2 regions of the Lysinibacillus sp. GbtcB16 genome follow, and region 1 is predicted to be linked to the other one. Evidence: predicted binding sites of a transcription regulator. Region 1 holds the regulator's gene; the other holds the start of a gene.
What was found. Region 1 encodes NrdR, which represses ribonucleotide reductase genes. Its sites were predicted from a motif close to AACACNATATATNGTGTT; they were not measured.
Positions count from the first base shown of each region.

Region 2: a site for NrdR is predicted at 3,270-3,287, ahead of KVT27_RS11845 (vitamin B12-dependent ribonucleotide reductase). Genes of this name have one in related genera too.

Region 1 is NZ_JAGXJV010000002.1:172,897-181,830, reverse strand. It holds gene thrS (threonine--tRNA ligase) at 410-2,341, opposite strand; gene dnaI (primosomal protein DnaI) at 2,770-3,699, opposite strand; gene KVT27_RS12740 (replication initiation and membrane attachment family protein) at 3,727-5,091, opposite strand; gene nrdR (transcriptional regulator NrdR) at 5,108-5,578, opposite strand; gene KVT27_RS12730 (glyceraldehyde-3-phosphate dehydrogenase) at 5,760-6,782, opposite strand; gene coaE (dephospho-CoA kinase) at 6,987-7,580, opposite strand; gene mutM (bifunctional DNA-formamidopyrimidine glycosylase/DNA-(apurinic or apyrimidinic site) lyase) at 7,594-8,466, opposite strand; gene polA (DNA polymerase I) at 8,479-8,934, opposite strand, start outside.
Region 2 is NZ_JAGXJV010000001.1:2,317,382-2,326,315, reverse strand. It holds gene KVT27_RS11860 (amino acid permease) at 1-1,086, opposite strand, end outside; glycine riboswitch at 1,251-1,327, opposite strand; gene KVT27_RS11855 (rhodanese-like domain-containing protein) at 1,726-2,112, opposite strand; gene KVT27_RS11850 (lipoate--protein ligase family protein) at 2,317-3,147, shown strand; gene KVT27_RS11845 (vitamin B12-dependent ribonucleotide reductase) at 3,335-5,905, shown strand; gene KVT27_RS11840 (hypothetical protein) at 6,386-6,670, shown strand; gene KVT27_RS11835 (alpha/beta hydrolase fold domain-containing protein) at 6,982-7,920, shown strand; gene KVT27_RS11830 (helix-turn-helix transcriptional regulator) at 8,153-8,359, shown strand; gene KVT27_RS11825 (hypothetical protein) at 8,359-8,841, shown strand.

The DNA.
Region 1 (8,934 bases):
TGCTAATAGTAATCCACCTCCAAGTAGTTGTCGCGAATACATGGTTTGGGCAAAGCCTTGCCCGGTTGAACGGTACATCCTCTTGTCATGTCCATAAAAAAAGGACGGACATTTTTGAAGATGTCCGCCCGCTATATGTGCATGCGCAAGTCTACGCAAAACAATTCAACGTGTCATACCTGTTCACAGCCTTTAAAGCGTTGTATCAGGTGAGAAGCGGGCAGCCTCTACTTCAACCACAAACTTTGTATTCATTAACCTTAATTATATTAGCATGTATATGATAAGCTGTCAAATATTAATTTTCTTATCATACCTAGATTGACCTAATCTTAAATAATTTATACAACAGCAAGATTCATTTTATACAAAAAACCTCACTTATGCAAGTGAGATTTTTTAGGAAATATTATTTTGTAATTTCCGCTTTTATAGCTGCTAGGAAATTCTCAAAGCTAATTGTTTCGGAATCTTTAGAGCCATAACGGCGAACATTTACACCATTAGCTTCAACTTCTTTATCACCAATGACAAGCATATATGGTATCTTTTTCATTTGTGCTTCACGGATTTTATAGCCTAATTTTTCTTCACGATCATCCATCTCCACACGTAAGCCCGCTGCTGTTAATTGCTCTTCAATTTGTTTTGCATAATCGAAGTGCGCTTCATTCGATACTGGAATGACTTCTACTTGCACTGGAGCTAACCAAGTTGGGAATGCACCTTTATACTCTTCAATTAAGAAGGCAACGAAACGTTCCATTGTTGATACAACGCCACGGTGAATTACGACTGGACGATGTGGTTTGCCATCTTCCCCAACGTAACTTAGATCGAAACGTTCTGGTAATAAGAAGTCTAGCTGAACAGTTGATAAAGTTTCTTCTTTACCGATTGCTGTTTTTACTTGCACATCCAGTTTAGGGCCATAGAAGGCTGCTTCACCTTCTGCCTCGAAGTAATCTAAGCCAAGCTCATCCATTGCTTCTTTTAACATGCTCTGTGCTTTTTCCCACATAGCATCATCATTGAAGTATTTTTCAGTATCTGCAGGGTCGCGATACGATAAACGGAATGAATAATCATTTAAATCAAAATCTTTATAAACCTCTAAAATTAACTGCACGACTTTTTGGAACTCTGCTTTAATTTGGTCTGGACGAACAAAGATATGTGCATCATTTAAAGTCATTCCACGTACACGCTGTAGGCCAGAAACTGCTCCCGACATTTCATAGCGGTGCATTGTACCAAGCTCTGCAATACGTAATGGTAAACTACGGTAAGAATGCATGCTATTTTTGTAAACCATCATATGGTGAGGACAGTTCATTGGACGCATAATTAATGTCTCGTTGTCCATTTCCATTGGTGGGAAAATAGAATCTTGGTAATGATCCCAGTGACCTGAAGTTTGATAAAGCTCTTTTGAACCTAATACAGGTGTATAAACATGCTTATATCCAAGAGATAGTTCTTTATCGACGATATAACGCTCAATAACACGACGAATTGTTGCACCATTTGGTAACCAAAGTGGTAAACCTTGGCCGACCTTTTGAGAAGTTGTAAATAGCTCTAATTCCTTCCCGATTTTACGGTGATCACGTTCTTTTGCTTCTTCTAACATTTGTAGATGATGTTTTAATTCTTCTTTTTTGAAGAACGCCGTACCATAAATACGTTGTAGCATTTTGTTATCAGAGTTTCCTCTCCAATAGGCACCTGCTAATGATAACAGCTTAAATTCGCGAAGTTTACCAGTAGATGGTACGTGAATACCACGGCAAAGATCGAAAAATTCCCCTTGATAATAAATGGACACTTGCTCATCTGCAGGGATTGCTTCTAGCAATTCTAGTTTATATTCATCGCCAATTTCTTCATACATTGCTTGTGCTTCCGCACGACTTACATTTTTACGTTCTACCTCTAGATTTTCAGCAATAATTTTTTTCATTTCCTTTTCAATTGCTGGTAGATCTTCGGCAGTGATCGGTGTAGGAGAATCAATATCGTAGTAGAATCCACCATCGATAACAGGACCAATACCAAGCTTTACATCAGGAAATAAACGTTTAATTGCCTGTGCAGTTAAGTGGGCTGTTGAGTGACGTAAAATTTCAAGTGCTTCTGCATCATCTTGTGTGATAATGGCAATGGCAGCATCTTCTTCGATTGGTGTTTTTAAATCTACTAATACACCATTAATTTTACCTGCGTAAGCTTTTTTTCGTAAGCCAGGGCTGATTGATAAGGCTACGTCATCTGTTGATGTACCTTTTACAAATTCCTTTACAGCGCCATCTGGGAAAGTTAATTTAATCATTTCTGACATATTCGTTGCACTCCTTCGTTATTGTTTGAATACATAATGATTGATGAAATGTTGACTAATGAATCAAGTGATATGGCTGCTTATATAAGCGCTCTTCACCTCGAATTGAGCGAGGTCTCTCCACAAAATAAAAAAGCCCCGTCCCTCACGAAAGGGACGAAGCGTATGCTCGTGGTTCCACCCTTCTTCCTTCCGACTTATCAAGTCAGACGAAGCTCAAGGCTAGCTAACGGGCTAGGGACCGGCGAAAGATTATCCCTTTCGCTGCTCAGTAGGTAGTAAATGATGCGTTCATACTAGGAAGCTTTCAGCCGTTGACTTCCCTCTCTAGAAGCTGATACACAAAATTCATGTCCTCATCAATGCATATTGATATTTAGTATATGAGTCAGTATACGCTCGATTGTCGAAAAATGCAACTACCAATGTTACATCCTACGGTTATTGCCACGCATTTCGATTGGCTCTGTTAAGGCTTTAATACGCTCCATAATACGGCCCGCCTTGACAACCTCAATATCACCTTTTTGCGATTGGGCTAAATGGTGCTCTAATTCTCCATAATTAAAATTAGATGTAATAAACGTTGGCAATTGCTCAGCCATTCGATAATGGAAAATAGTCCCTAAAATTTCATCCCTTGTCCATGCGGTCATTGTTTCTGCCCCTAAATCATCGAGCATTAAAACTGGAGCCTTTTTTATATAGTCTATTTTTTCATTCAATGTATTATCGCCAATAGCATTTTTCATTTCCCGTAAAAATTCTGGCACGAAGACAACAACTGAACGTATTTTAATAGACGCTAATTCATTGGCAAGTGCACCAAGTACAAAAGACTTCCCTACGCCGAATTTACCGTATAAGTAAAAACCTTTTGATGGTAAATGACCCGATTCTTTTGTCGCTTTAACAAATTGCGCTGCTTTTTGGGCGATCATCACTCGAGACTCATCATCAATACTTAAATCGTGAATCGTTGCTTGAAGCACATCTTTAGGCATATGCATACTAGCAATCATATTCGCGACATCCCGACGCTCTTCTTCTCTAATTTTTTGCTCACAGCGTACATAATCAATTTCAACTGTATTCCGAACTACCCTTAAAGTAGGAAGGAAGCCTTTTAAATAGTTTGTACAATGTTCTGTGTTATCACAACCACAGCATTCCGTAGATTGACTAATAAATTCATGGAGCTTAGGTAAATTTCGTTCGATATTATCGTAGCTTAATTCATCTGCATGACGTGCTAGAAATTCTTGGACGCGTGGATTTTCTAAAATTTCACGTCGCATGGCTTCATAGCGTTCTTGAAACGAGGGTACATTAATAGCTCGTTTTAATGGTCCATTTATAGGTTCGATTGTTGCTCACCTTCTTTACTATTCACTTTTCCCTAGCATCTCTAATATTTTTTGACGTTCTTTTTCAAAATCTATCGTGCTAGAAGTACTTTCCTCTTGTTTCTCATCACGTTTATAAAACCACTCGGGGACTTTTTCTTCTCGTTGATGTCCTGAACGTCCCTTAGCTCGCTGGCTCGTTTTAGTGGTTGTTTGAGGTTTATTTTTCCAAGTTGTATATTTATCATGCTCTTGGCGTGCAAGCTCCATTGCTTCTTTAGCCGTTTGGATATTTTTACGAACCCAATGATCCGCAATTGTTTCCACATATTTTTTAGGTAACTTCATATCCGTTGTTAACATAACATACTCAAGTAACGCATTGACTACCCCAATCGGCATGCCGTGCTGCACAATTAAACTTTCGGCAAGTTGTACAGAGGTTTGCAAAGGTTCTTTCCCATTATTAATGTCACGCAACACTTGAATAGGAGCCGTAGTCTCTAAATAGTGTTGTAGCTCCTGATCCTTTGATTTTTGTCCAGTTTCTTCTACTGGCAATGGCTCGCTAACTCTCGCTATTTTTGGTGGCTCTTTTGACATCGTTAACTTATAGAAATCAGCAGCTGCCTTGCGTAAGCGCTCTTGGGAAATCCCTAAATCATCGTCTAAAGCAAGAATCACTACTTTTTGCATATCAAGCGCTGTTAAGTGATATAAAAATGCCAGCTTAGCAATAGCCTCACGAACTTCTAATGTCAGTAAATTGGATGGCACCAGTTGCTCAGATAAACCTGCTTGCAACAGATCGAAGTCAAATTGCTCCAAATAAAAAGGATACACCTTTTGTTGTTTATCCTTACGATTCGTATCTACTTGTAAATCTGATGGAATATTGGAATGAACGGGCTTATAGACATCTATAAAGGCACGAGATACATCTTTAAAATCCGCGTCCCTCACAGGGGATATAAAACGTTGCCGTAAATTACGATATGCCTGCTCTCCAATTTTGCTAAATAAAAACATCGACAACAACGGGTCTTTCATAAAGCTTTCCGCATCTAATGGGCGCTGTAACTCATATAAAAAACTTCGCTCACCAGCATTTTCTTTTTTCCATGTACGTAGTAAACCAATCGCTTCAAGGGCTATACGTGCCTCAAACACTTTACCAATAGGCAGTCCGAGGACATTCATTAAATAATAATGTGTCATTTGCGGCTTTGGTATCTGTTCTGCTTCTGCCCATAAAGTTAAATAAAGGCTAATAGGGTCTGAGCCCGTTAACGGTTGATAGAATAATGTTACTAATTGACGCTCTTGAGTAGAAAATGCATGAGGTAGACGAATGTCAAAAGGATCGCCAGGCTGCAATTCCTTAAATAAATGAATCAACGTCATTCATCCTCTCTATTTTCTATGATTTCTGCTCCGTTTGACGTTGAATAATATCTTTAATCTCCTCGATAAAGACATTGATATCTTTAAACTGTCGGTAGACCGATGCAAAACGGACATACGCCACCTCATCAATTTTGGCTAAGCGATCCATTACCAATTCACCGACATCTTCTGAGCGTACTTCTGAATTTCCAATACGACGAAGATCTTTTTCAATTGATAGGACAAGTTGCTCCAGTATATCAAGCGCAACTGGGCGTTTCTCACAGGCACGAATAAGTCCACGAAGTACCTTTTCACGGCTAAATTCCTCTCGTGAACCTTCTTTTTTCACTACAACTAATGGGGTCTCTTCAATTTTTTCAAACGTTGTAAAACGGAAGCCACATGACTCACATTCACGACGTCTACGAATTTCTTTATTATCATCTACTGGCCTCGAATCCACAACACGCGTTCCGTTAAATTGGCAAGATGGACATCTCATATAATTACTCTCCTGGTTTACAACAATTTAATATTTCTATTATAACAAATTTCCTACATATAAGAAAAGTGCATTCACGTAGTGAGCTCATGATAAACCTAAAGCACCTAAAGTACAAGGAAAGTTTTAAAAAAAAGCACATTGAAACCAGTTAGATTTCAATGTGCTCAAAATGAATATATTATGCGTTTACCGTTTCTAATGCATTAGCCACTTTTTTCACTAGGTCAACCACGCGTGCAGAGTAACCCCACTCATTGTCATACCAAGCAAGTACTTTCACTTTACGGTTACCTAATACCATTGTGGAAAGCCCATCAACTGTTGATGAGTAAGTCGTTGTGTTGTAATCAGAAGATACTAGTGGTTCAACTGAGAAATTTAAAATGCCTTTCATTGGACCTTCTGTTGCAGCTTTTACGAATGCTGCATTAATAGCATCAACTGTTACATCTGTATTTAAATCTACTACAAGGTCAACTAAAGAAACATTTGGTGTTGGAACGCGAAGTGCCATACCATGAATTTTACCTTCTAACTCAGGTAGAACTAATTTTAATGCTTTGGCAGCGCCTGTAGATGTAGGAATAATTGATTGTGCACACCCACGTGCACGACGTAAATCTTTATGTGGATTATCTAAGTTCTTTTGATCGTTTGTATAAGCATGAACAGTTGTCATTAAACCATTTTCAATACCAAATGTATCATTTAATACTTTTGCTACTGGTGCTAAGCAGTTTGTTGTACAAGAAGCGTTTGAAATTACATCATGTTTAGCAATATCAAGTTTGTCATCATTCACACCTAAAACAATTGTTACATCTTCGTTTTTACCAGGTGCTGTTAAGATAACTTTTTTCGCGCCAGCTTCTAAGTGCATTGCTGCTTTGTCACGTTCATTAAATTTACCTGTAGCTTCGATAACGATATCAACACCCATTGTAGCCCAAGGTAATTTTAATGGATCACGTTCGCTAATAATTTGAACACGTTTGCCATTTACAACTAAAGCATCGCCTGCTGGTTCTACTGTACCTTCAAATGTTCCGTGATTTGTGTCATACTTAATCAAATGTGCTAACGTTTCTGCTGGATAGCTAGCGTTAATAGCAACAATATTTAAATTTTCTTGTACGATCGCTTGGCGGAAAACCATACGTCCGATACGTCCGAAACCATTAATAGCAATTGATACTGTCATTTAAAAATCCTCCTGTGAGTACATACTCAGATTAATTATATACTTTATGGTGATTAGTATAACACAATTTTAAAAAAGATGAACATTAAATAGTCATATTATAAAAGTTCTTATTTTCTGAAAAATTATCTTTTATTATGGCATTTGCCCATAAAAAAATGTGTAGCAAGATTTACTTGCTACACATTTTTAGCTTGAAACACTTTAAATTACACCCCAGAAAGCAAGAATTTTCTTTAATTGTTCCTCTGTATTTTCCAGATTCTCATTATTATAAATGACCGCATGAGCTCCCTTTTCTTTGACAGACATAGGCAACTGTGAGTGCATGCGTGCTAAGGCATCCTCTTTTGATAAATGATTGCGTTCCATTAAGCGTCGAAGCTGAACCTCTTCACTTACCGACACTACAATGATACGCTCTACAAAATGCTGAAGCTTACTTTCAAATAACAGGGGAATATCCATGACAACATGCTCATGGCCACCCTCTAAATAGGCATCACGTTGTCGTAGCATTTCCTTTCTAATGGCCGGATGCATAATATCATTTAAAATTTTGCGTTTGGCAGGCTCATGAAAAATAATATCTCCGAGCATTGTCCGATTTAAATTGCCATCCTCTAGTAAAATATCTTGGCCGAAGTTTTCTGCAATAAATGCCAGTGTCTCCGTTCCTGGCTCGACGACATCTCGCGCTACAATATCTGCATCAACAATCGGTAATCCTAGTTCGAGCATCATTTTTGCTACTGTACTTTTTCCGCTTGCAATACTTCCTGTAAGTCCGATAATCATTGTTAAATCCCCTTTAATGTTGACAATTTGGGCAAAAAACCGATGTTCGCCCACCAATCGTCATCTGACTTGTTGCCGTTTCACATGTTGGGCATATCTTTTTCCCATACATTTTCAAACGATTCTGCATGCTCCCAGCTTCCCCATTAATATTTCGATAATCAGAGATGGTTGAACCACCCGCTTCAATACTTTGACGCAAAACAGCAACGATCTCCTCAAATAGTGCTCGTTTACGCTTCTCACTTATACGGTTCATTTTTCGTGCAGGATGAATTTTTTGAGCAAACAGCGCCTCCGTTGCATAAATATTGCCACAGCCCGAAACGACTTGCCCATCCATAATCACTTCTTTTACGGCTTTATTCGCATATTTCGATAATGTTGATTTTGTTATAAAAAAATCACACGCTAATTCATCAAACGGCTCTGGCGCCATTTTTGTTAATGGTACATGATCTTCAATTTTTGTCAGAAATCGAAGTTCACCAAAGCGTCGTATATCTGAATAAATTAAGTAACCACCATCAGCCATCTTAAATGTAGCATGGATATGCTTTTGGAATTTTGCTTCATCGATGTCTTCTGGTGAATTCACAACAAACCATGCACCTGTCATTCCTAAGTGACTAACAAGTACATAAGGAACCTCATCTTTCAATAAGTGAAAGAAAATATATTTCGCACGTCGTTCAATTTTTGTAATCGTCATTTCAGACAACGTTAATTCAAATGCATCAGGCTCTGCTTGCTTAACAATACATTGTTTCCCCTCACTAAAAGAAAAGTGTACCCTTTCAGATAGCTTTACATGTTGAATTGTACGTCCTTCAACCTTTGGCTTCAATGCCTGGACGACACCTTCTACCTCTGGTAATTCAGGCATTTGAACCCCTCCTTATTTTGCTTCATACCATGTCGAACCATGGTTAAAATCTACTTTAAGAGGTACGGAAAGCTCGATTGCATTTTCCATTACCTCTGGCACAATTTTTTCTAGCAATGCAATCTCTTCCTTAGGTGCTTCAAAGATTAACTCATCATGCACTTGTAAAAGTAGCTTTGCCTGCATATTTTCCTTTTTTAGTCGAGCATCCATATCAATCATCGCTTTTTTAATAATATCCGCAGCACTTCCCTGAATTGGGGTATTCATCGCCGTACGCTCTGCAAAGCTTCTTAAATTAAAGTTTGAGCTCGTAATATCTGGTAAATAACGACGTCTATTTAAAATTGTTGTAACATAGCCATTGAACTTCGCATTTTGCACAATATCATCCATATACTGTTTAACACCTGGGAAACTAGCGAAATATTTCTCAATAAACGTTGCCGCTTCCTTACGGGTAATATC
Region 2 (8,934 bases), on a different contig from region 1:
ACTAATAGTCGTTACGATACTAAAGGCATTCTCTGGCATTAGCTTACTTAACAGTGCCCCTACTGATACAACAATTGCAGAAATGACTAGTGCGTTACTTGGAACACTATTTTTATTGAGCTTAGCAAATGCAGGTGATGCTTGTTTATTTTTACCAAGATTAAAGAGCATTCGACTTGTTGAGAATAAACCACTATTACCAGCAGATGCGGCTGAAGTGAGCACAACAAAATTAATAATACCTGCAGCAATTGGAATACCCGCTAATGTAAATACTTGGACAAATGGACTGCTTGTGGCAGACATTTCATACCATGGATTGATACATAGGATGACAAACAGTGCCCCTACATAAAAGAGTAAAATTCGGAATGGTATTTTATTAATAGCAGAAGGAATGTTTTTTTGTGGGTCCGCAGTCTCGGCTGCCGATACCCCTACTAATTCCACACCGACGAAAGCGAAAACAACCATCTGGAAGGCCATTAAAAAGCCATATACTCCATTTGGAAACAGGCCGCCGTGGACCCAAAGATTATCTACTGAAACCGTCCCAGAGCTTGTTTGAAAGCCTGTCACTAACATAATAAGTCCAAGGATAATGAGCGCCACAATGGTAATCACTTTAATGATAGCAAACCAAAATTCTAACTCCCCAAATAGTTTGACCGTTAATAAATTCAATAGTAGTAATACTACTAAACAACCAATAGCTGGAACCCACTGAGGGATATCAAACCAATATTGTGTATAAACCCCCACAGCGATAATATCTGCCATCGCCGTCATGATCCAACAGAACCAGTAGGTCCAGCCTGTTACATACCCTGCCCATGGCCCTATGTATTCGGAGGCAAAATCCGTAAATGATGTATATCCTGAATTCGAAAGTAATAGTTCGCCCAATGCACGCATAACAAAAAAGAGTGCCGTTCCGACAATTAAATAGGCAAGGATGATCGAAGGCCCTGCTAATGCAATGGCTTTCCCAGAGCCGAGAAATAAGCCGGTTCCTATTGTCCCACCAATGGCAATAAGCTGTACATGGCGATTTTTTAATTCACGTTTTAATTGTTGCTGTTCCACGTTAATCCCCCCAAAGATGCATAAAAAATGATGACTGGAAAAATAAAAAAGAGACTAGTTGTGACACTAGTCTCGGAAAAACGTCAGAATAACAAATACCATTTGATCACGGATGGTTCATGAAATCATCATAACCTTCGTATGGCATCGCTTAAAAAAGCTGTTATTACTCCTCTGTCCTTTTGCCTGAGATAGTGAACCCTTCGGCGACGCACATTGCGCTCTCTCCAGAACTGCTCCTGCTATAGTTTGATCCATAGCATTCATAGCTTATTAATTTTTTATCATAAATATTATTTTAAGATATTATATATCCTAGCAGTGCTTTTACAATTATTCAACTAGAAATTTATATTATTTTCAGAAAAATAGAAGAATGTAGTGTATAAATGAAAATTACTAACGATAATTAGTATTTTTGGGCATACAAAGATTTTCGTAGTATGCGCAAATACGAAAGTTTTATGTGAAGAAATGAAGAGGGGACAAGTGAGAGGAAGAGGATCATTATAGTATGAACGAGTGTAAGAAATAGCCGCTTAAAATTTTGCAATAGATATAATATAGTAGAAACTCTGAATTTTTTGTATAAAAAGAAGCCGTCTCCTAGTTCTTTGAGACGACTTTTTTAGGGAAATATTAATATTTTTTGGCTTTTATTTTACCTGTCCAAGTTTTGAAGCCGCCTTGAAGTTGGTAAATTTGGTTGTACCCACGTTTTTTAAGAAATAGTGCAGCACGTGAGCTACGGCCTGTATTTTGACAGTATAAATATACTGGTAAATCTGGGCGAATTTCTTTATAACGTTGACGTAATGTTGTGGAAGGAACATTTCGTGCGCCAAGAATGTGACCAGCATCAAATTCTTTTTGTTCACGAACATCGATTAGCTGCGCTTTACGATAGCCTTCAATAAATTGTTCTTGTGTTAAGTTGGTTACAGCTTTTTTGAGTCTTAGTGCATTAATACCGATGTATGCAATTACGACTACTAAAACGACACCGATTGTGATAAGTATGTCCAAGATTTTCTTACCCCTTTCTATCTTCTTTATTATTATAAAAGATGCGCTAGCGATAGTCCAATGAGTTTGATAAAATTAACTAGATTGTGGCGAATTCGTCGATATCGTTTGCAAAGCCACAACTTGAACTGTAACGTAATCTTCGTTAAGGTTGAACCGCAGGTGGGGCCTGAGGTATTTTTATAAATTGTAGGAGATGAACATATGACAACTTGGTATTTTTTAAATTCAGGGAAATGTAGTCCTTCTTTTAATATGGCACTAGATGAAGCATTACTTGATTGGCATAGTGAGGGGTTCATTCCACCAGTCATTCGTTTTTATGAGTGGGAACCGGCAACATTATCAATCGGTTATTTTCAGCAAGCCAAAAAAGATATAAATTTAGATGCTGTACGTGAGCAAGGCTTAGGTTTTGTACGTCGACCAACTGGTGGACGAGCTGTGCTGCATGAGCATGAGCTCACATATAGTGTCATCGTAACAGAAAGCTATCCAAATATGCCAGAGTCAGTGACAGAGGCGTACCGTGTGCTAAGTGAAGGCATCTTGCAAGGTTTCCATAACTTAGGGATGGATGCCTATTTTAGTGTCCCTGATACAGAGGAGAAAAGAGCAGACTTAAAGAGTCCGAAAAGTGCAGTATGCTTTGATGCTCCAAGCTGGTATGAGCTGGTAGTTGAAGGGAAAAAAATAGCAGGAAGTGCGCAAACACGACAAAAAGGCGTTATATTGCAGCATGGTGCCATTTTATTAGATTTAGATCAGGAGAAGTTATTATCGGTCTTTAATTTTTCGAGTGAAGAAGCGAAGGATCGTATGCGCAGAAAATTACCAGAGAAAGCAGTAGCGATTAACAGTCTTGTGGATGAACCTGTGACAGTTGAACAATGTGTGACTGCTTTTCGAGATGGTTTTGCAAAATCGTTGCAAATTGAATTAAAACCATTTACACTTTCTGAGGAGCAGTTAGAATATGTCCGTGCATTAGAAGAAAAAAAATATGCATCTGATGAGTGGAACTTCAAAAAGTAAAAAATGGTATAAAAAAATATTTTTAAGCGTTCAATCCTTGCTATTACAAGTAGTTACGATTCTATTGAAAAAAGCAAGAGTTGAATTGAAAATCTATATATAGTATCTTTTTTAAAGACATATACACAATATGTAGTGTTTAACAACACATGATATTGTGTATTTATTTTGTAAGGGAGGCAAAACGATGGTACTCACAAATCATCAACCCGATGTAAACAATCAATTTGAACAGTTAAACAAAGATATCGAACAATTCCCGCAGGTACACCCTGTAACGCCTGATATGCACATCACGCACAAAGGTGTATCAAGACTTGTCATGATCGATCGCTACTCGTTTAAAGACACAGAAAAGAAAACACTAAAAGCCGGTGACTTTGTTGTTTTAACGGTAAAAGCTGATCCAAAATTCCCTGCACGAGGTTTAGGGACAATTCAAAAGCTGGACATGACTACAAAAACAGCTGATATTTTGATTGAGGAAGATTATCGTAGCGTTTTAGACGATCCACAGGAGCAAGAAACGGGTGTGATTACGCGTTCAATTGACGTGCTAGAGAAGCCTCTTGAGATTTTTTATGAACAAATCGCTAAACGAAATGCAACAGGACTGGCGGTTGTTGAAAAAACACCAGAAAAACGCCAAGAATGGTTTGAAAAATTTTATGAGCAATTAGTGTCCTTAAAGTTCATTCCTGCTGGACGAGTAATCTACGGAGCAGGATCTGAAACAGATGTAACATTCTTTAACTGTTACGTAATGCCTTTTGTTGCGGATTCACGTGAAGGTATTAGTGATCACCGTAAGCAAGTAATGGAAATTATGAGCCGTGGTGGTGGAGTAGGAACAAATGGTTCCACATTACGTCCACGCAACACATTGGCACGTGGTGTAAACGGTAAATCATCAGGTTCTGTTTCTTGGTTAGATGATATTGCTAAATTAACACATCTTGTAGAGCAAGGTGGCTCACGTCGTGGAGCACAAATGATTATGCTTGCCGATTGGCATCCAGATATTGTGGAGTTTATTATTTCGAAAATGCAAAACCCACGTATTCTGCGTTACCTAATTGAAAATACAACGGATGAAACAATCATTCGTCTAGCGAAAGAGAAATTAAACTTCAAGCCACTTTCTATGCAGGAAGAAGCTATGTATCAAGGCATTGTAAACTATAAAAGCATAGAAGGATTAGGTGGATTTGATACAGCCATTATTCGTGAGGCTGAAAATAAATTACGTGATGGTGGCACATATACTGTGCATAACTCAGAGTTTTTAACAGGTGCAAACATCTCCGTAACATTAACAAAAGAATTTATGGAAGCTGTTGAAAACGATGCTGATTTCGAACTGCGTTTCCCAGCGGTTGAAGAATACTCGAAAGAAGAAATGCATGCTTACAACACAGAATGGCATCATGTTGGTGACGTTCGTGAATGGGAGAAAATGGGCTATAAAATCCGCACATATCGCACAATCAAAGCGAAAGAATTGTGGAATTTAATTAACGTATGTGCAACATACTCTGCAGAGCCAGGAATTTTCTTTATCGACAATGCGAATGATATGACGAATGCAAAGGCATATGGTCAAAGCGTTGTTGCAACTAACCCATGTGGGGAACAGCCCCTTGCGCCATACTCAGTGTGTAACTTGGCAGCGGTAAACCTTGCACAATTTGCGAATAAAGACAATCAAACTGTAGATTACGAAGCACTACGTGAAACGGTTCGTGTTGGTGTCCGTATGCAGGATAATGTTATTGATGCAACTCCATACTTCTTAGAGGAAAACCGTGTACAAGCACTTGGTGAGCGTCGTGTTGGACTAGGCGTAATGGGTCTAGCTGATTTACTCATTTATTGTGAGAAAGAATACGGTTCTGAAGCAGGTAATGCTTTAGTCGATGAAATCTTTAAAACAATTGCTGAAACCGCGTATGAGGCGTCTACAGAGCTTGCTAAAGAGCGTGGAAGCTTCCCATTCTTAGTAGGTGCTACTGACGAAGAAACAGCTCGTTTACGTAAAGCTTTCACAGAAACAGGCTTTATGCAAAAAATGCCTGCTCACATCAAGGAGCAAATTTTAGCAACAGGTATCCGTAACTCCCATTTATTAACGGTTGCCCCAACAGGTTCAACAGGAACAATGGTAGGCGTAGCAACAGGTCTTGAGCCATACTTCTCTTTCACTTACTACCGTTCTGGCCGTCTAGGTAAGTTCATTGAAGTGAAAGCTGAAATTGTAAAAGAATATTTAGATCGTCATCCAGAGGCTAATGAGCAAGAGCTTCCAGAATGGTTTGTAACGGCAATGGAGCTAAAACCAGAGGCACATGCGGATGTACAATGTATTATTCAAAAATGGATTGATTCATCGATCTCTAAAACAGTAAACGCGCCAAAAGGCTATACTGTACAACAAGTTGAAAAAGTATATGAGCGACTATATAAAGGTGGCGCTAAAGGTGGTACGGTCTATGTGGATGGTAGCCGTGATTCACAGGTACTTACGCTAAAAGCCGAAGAAAATGATATGGATCAACTATCATTTGAGGAGGAATTAGTAGAAGAACATACAACACGTCCAGTCGTATTAGTTGATACGATTCAAGCACTAGAGTCCACGACGGTAATTGGCTCGGACGTAGGAAATACATGTCCAGTATGTCGTAAAGGAACAGTCGAGGAAATGGGCGGCTGTAATACTTGTACAAACTGTGGCGCACAGTTAAAATGCGGCCTGTAAATTTTATGTTCTAGTTGCTTTGAATAAAAGAATGATAACGGTAATAAATTTTGATTAAAAGTAACCTCTTCGGTATTATGGCCGTAAGAGGTTACTTTTTTATATTTTTCTGAAAATTATAGGTTTGATATGACTTCGGTAGAATCAAAAACTTATTCGACTACATGTTCATCATCTATTGAAAGGATTTTGATGAATGGGTTTGGACAAAGTTCTAGTGCCGATTAGTATTGTACTTAAAGGAAGAGTGGGATACTTTTATAACAATGTTTCTGGTAATAGGCTGATTATGTTGGAATATATAACCTTATGGTGAAATCTCCATTAAAGCAAGAACGAATCATTACCAATCCAACATTTATATATAGGAGTCGCATCAGGATAGTGTGGATTTACAACAATAATCATAATAATTTCCAATTAAGGGCTGGGAACATCCTCATTACAATTTATGTCTATATTGAAAAGGGAGGTAGAATAATGTGGTTACTATTCGGACTTATTGCTATAGTAGCAACTTTTATAAATCTTTACATGTATACAACAGGTAAAGATTATAAACTAGCGATGGCAATGGGGTTATCATTTACAGCATTGACACTTTGTTCGGAATATAGTTTTGTATCTAGCTGGGTACAAGTAGAAGATTGGGCAGCTTTAGAGGATGTAGTACCAGGTATGGAAAGGGCATTATGGTTTTTGACAATTGTTTCTATCTTACTAAATATAGCACCTATACTTTTACAGTTGAAAAATAAAAAATAATACTGATTCGGGTTCATACGGATATACGGTAAGCAAAATTAAGTTCTCAAAAAACGCTTTGGGAACTTCATTCATTTTAACTCAGCCTTATTTTTTCAAAGAAGCGGATAGATATTTTATATTTAACAGGCAAATTTGAAGGAGTATACGCCATTTTGTGGAATTAAAATAATGTTCGGTCAAGTGTAATAAAGTTTGATGACAACCCTTATTTTATAAGGGACTTGCTTATGACATTTGATTTAAGGCTTGTTTGTTAAGGGTTCTCATACATCCAGCTAGGTAAAAAAATGGTGAAAGGGGAGAAAGTAATGAGTGTAGTGATTTTTAATGGAGAGCGCTCTGAAGAAAGTGTTCAATTTGAAAAGTTGTTATTTTCCCAGAGTAATAAAGTGAGCTTTTCTAGTGTTGAAAATGCTAAACAGTTCATCAAGCAAAAAGCAACTGTGAATAATCAGCCCTATGTCATTGGAGATGATGTTCAATTTTTAAGTGTGAAGGATGAACAAACTTTTGAGGATATGCAAGTTTTTACATTAAATGATCAAAAGTCCTCGAAACAAAAAGTGATTCTCTATATTCATGGTGGCGCTTGGACGAATCAACCGTTAAATTTACACTGGCTGTTCATGGATAAAATAGCACAAGCATTACAGGCAAAAGTTATTGCCCCGATTTATCCAAAAGTACCTCATTTTAATCATAAGGACACGTACCAAAAAATGCTGCATCTCTATAATAAAATTTTAGAGACGGTTGAAAGTGCCAGTCAATTAACCATTATAGGAGATTCTGCAGGAGGTAATATAGCACTTGGTTTGGCCCAGCTTTTAAAGCTAAATCATTTGCCACAGCCACAAGATATTATTTTACTATCGGCTTGTGTTGACCTAAGTCTAGAAAATCCTCTTATCCCTGAATATGAAGAAAAGGACCCTATGCTAGCTAGTGAAGGAATGGGGGTCATCACAAAGCTATGGGCAGCTGATAAGGATTTAAAGGACCCTCTGATTAGTCCAATTTATGGTGATTTTCAAGGTCTAGCGAGTATTACTCATTTTATTGGCACCCATGAAAGTTTATATCCAGATGCAGTAAAGTTTGATGAACAACTAAGCGAGCAAGGGATTGATATTACAACTTTTGTTTATCCTAAAATGAACCATGTGTTTGTTGTCATGCCCATCCCCGAAGCACTAGATGCTCAACAGAAAATTATAAATATTATTCATAGTAAAGTGTTGAAATAGAAAGGATTACGCTAAATAAATAGTGTGGAGATCCCAAGTGTGTTTTGATTTTTCAAAACACGCTTTTTTTATTTCCTGTTTTAATAAACGGATTTTTACGCAAAGCCGGCTCAAATCTCATTGTTTAAACAAAAATTAAATTGTAAAGCTAGCTTGACATAATTAAATATGTAAAGTAAACTTTACTTATTACTAAATGTACAGTTTGCTTTACATTTAATGAGGAGGCATTATGAAAAACAGAATTCGTGAATTGCGGAAATCGAAAAAGATTACGCAGGAGGATTTGTCTAAGGTAGTGGGTGTCTCACGACAATCTATCATTGCAATTGAATCGGGAAAATTCAATCCATCATTAGAGCTTGCCTACAACATTTCAAAAGCGTTCAACTGCACGATTGAGGAAGTTTTTATTTTCGAAGAGGAGGGAATGGCGTAATGGGATTTTCTATAGGGGGTATTTTGGGACTGTACGGCGGGATGATTTTTGGCATCCTTGGCTGGTGGTTTGGAAGGAAAAAAGCGAAGAAAAATAGAGGGTTAGATGAAGTACACGACCATATTTGGCAAAAGGCGAAATCTTATTCATGGTATTTGACGTTAGCAGCAATTTATATTTTCTTTTCTTTAGTAGTGTTTGGGATTAAATTAAGCACTGCCATGGTTTTAGCTGTACTTTTATTTGTACACTTAGGGAGCTGGGCGATCATTGGGCTCATTTTGACTATCAATATGTATAGACCAATACCTTTTAAGCCTTCTTATGTGAAGTTAGGTATAAGTATCAATGTCGCATCACTACTTATTTTTACCATTATCTCGATCCTAACAAATAATTGGCTGTTTTTATTATTCAGTATTCTGCCTAGTATGATGGGGATATTTACTGCCCTTACAGTCCGTAGGAAAGATTCTAAATAAATTTAGTTGTCCGATTCATCCCTTTGGATAGGTTTATCGAGCTGCGATTATGGCATTTAAACGAAAAATGCAAGGCTAGCATCTATATAAAAA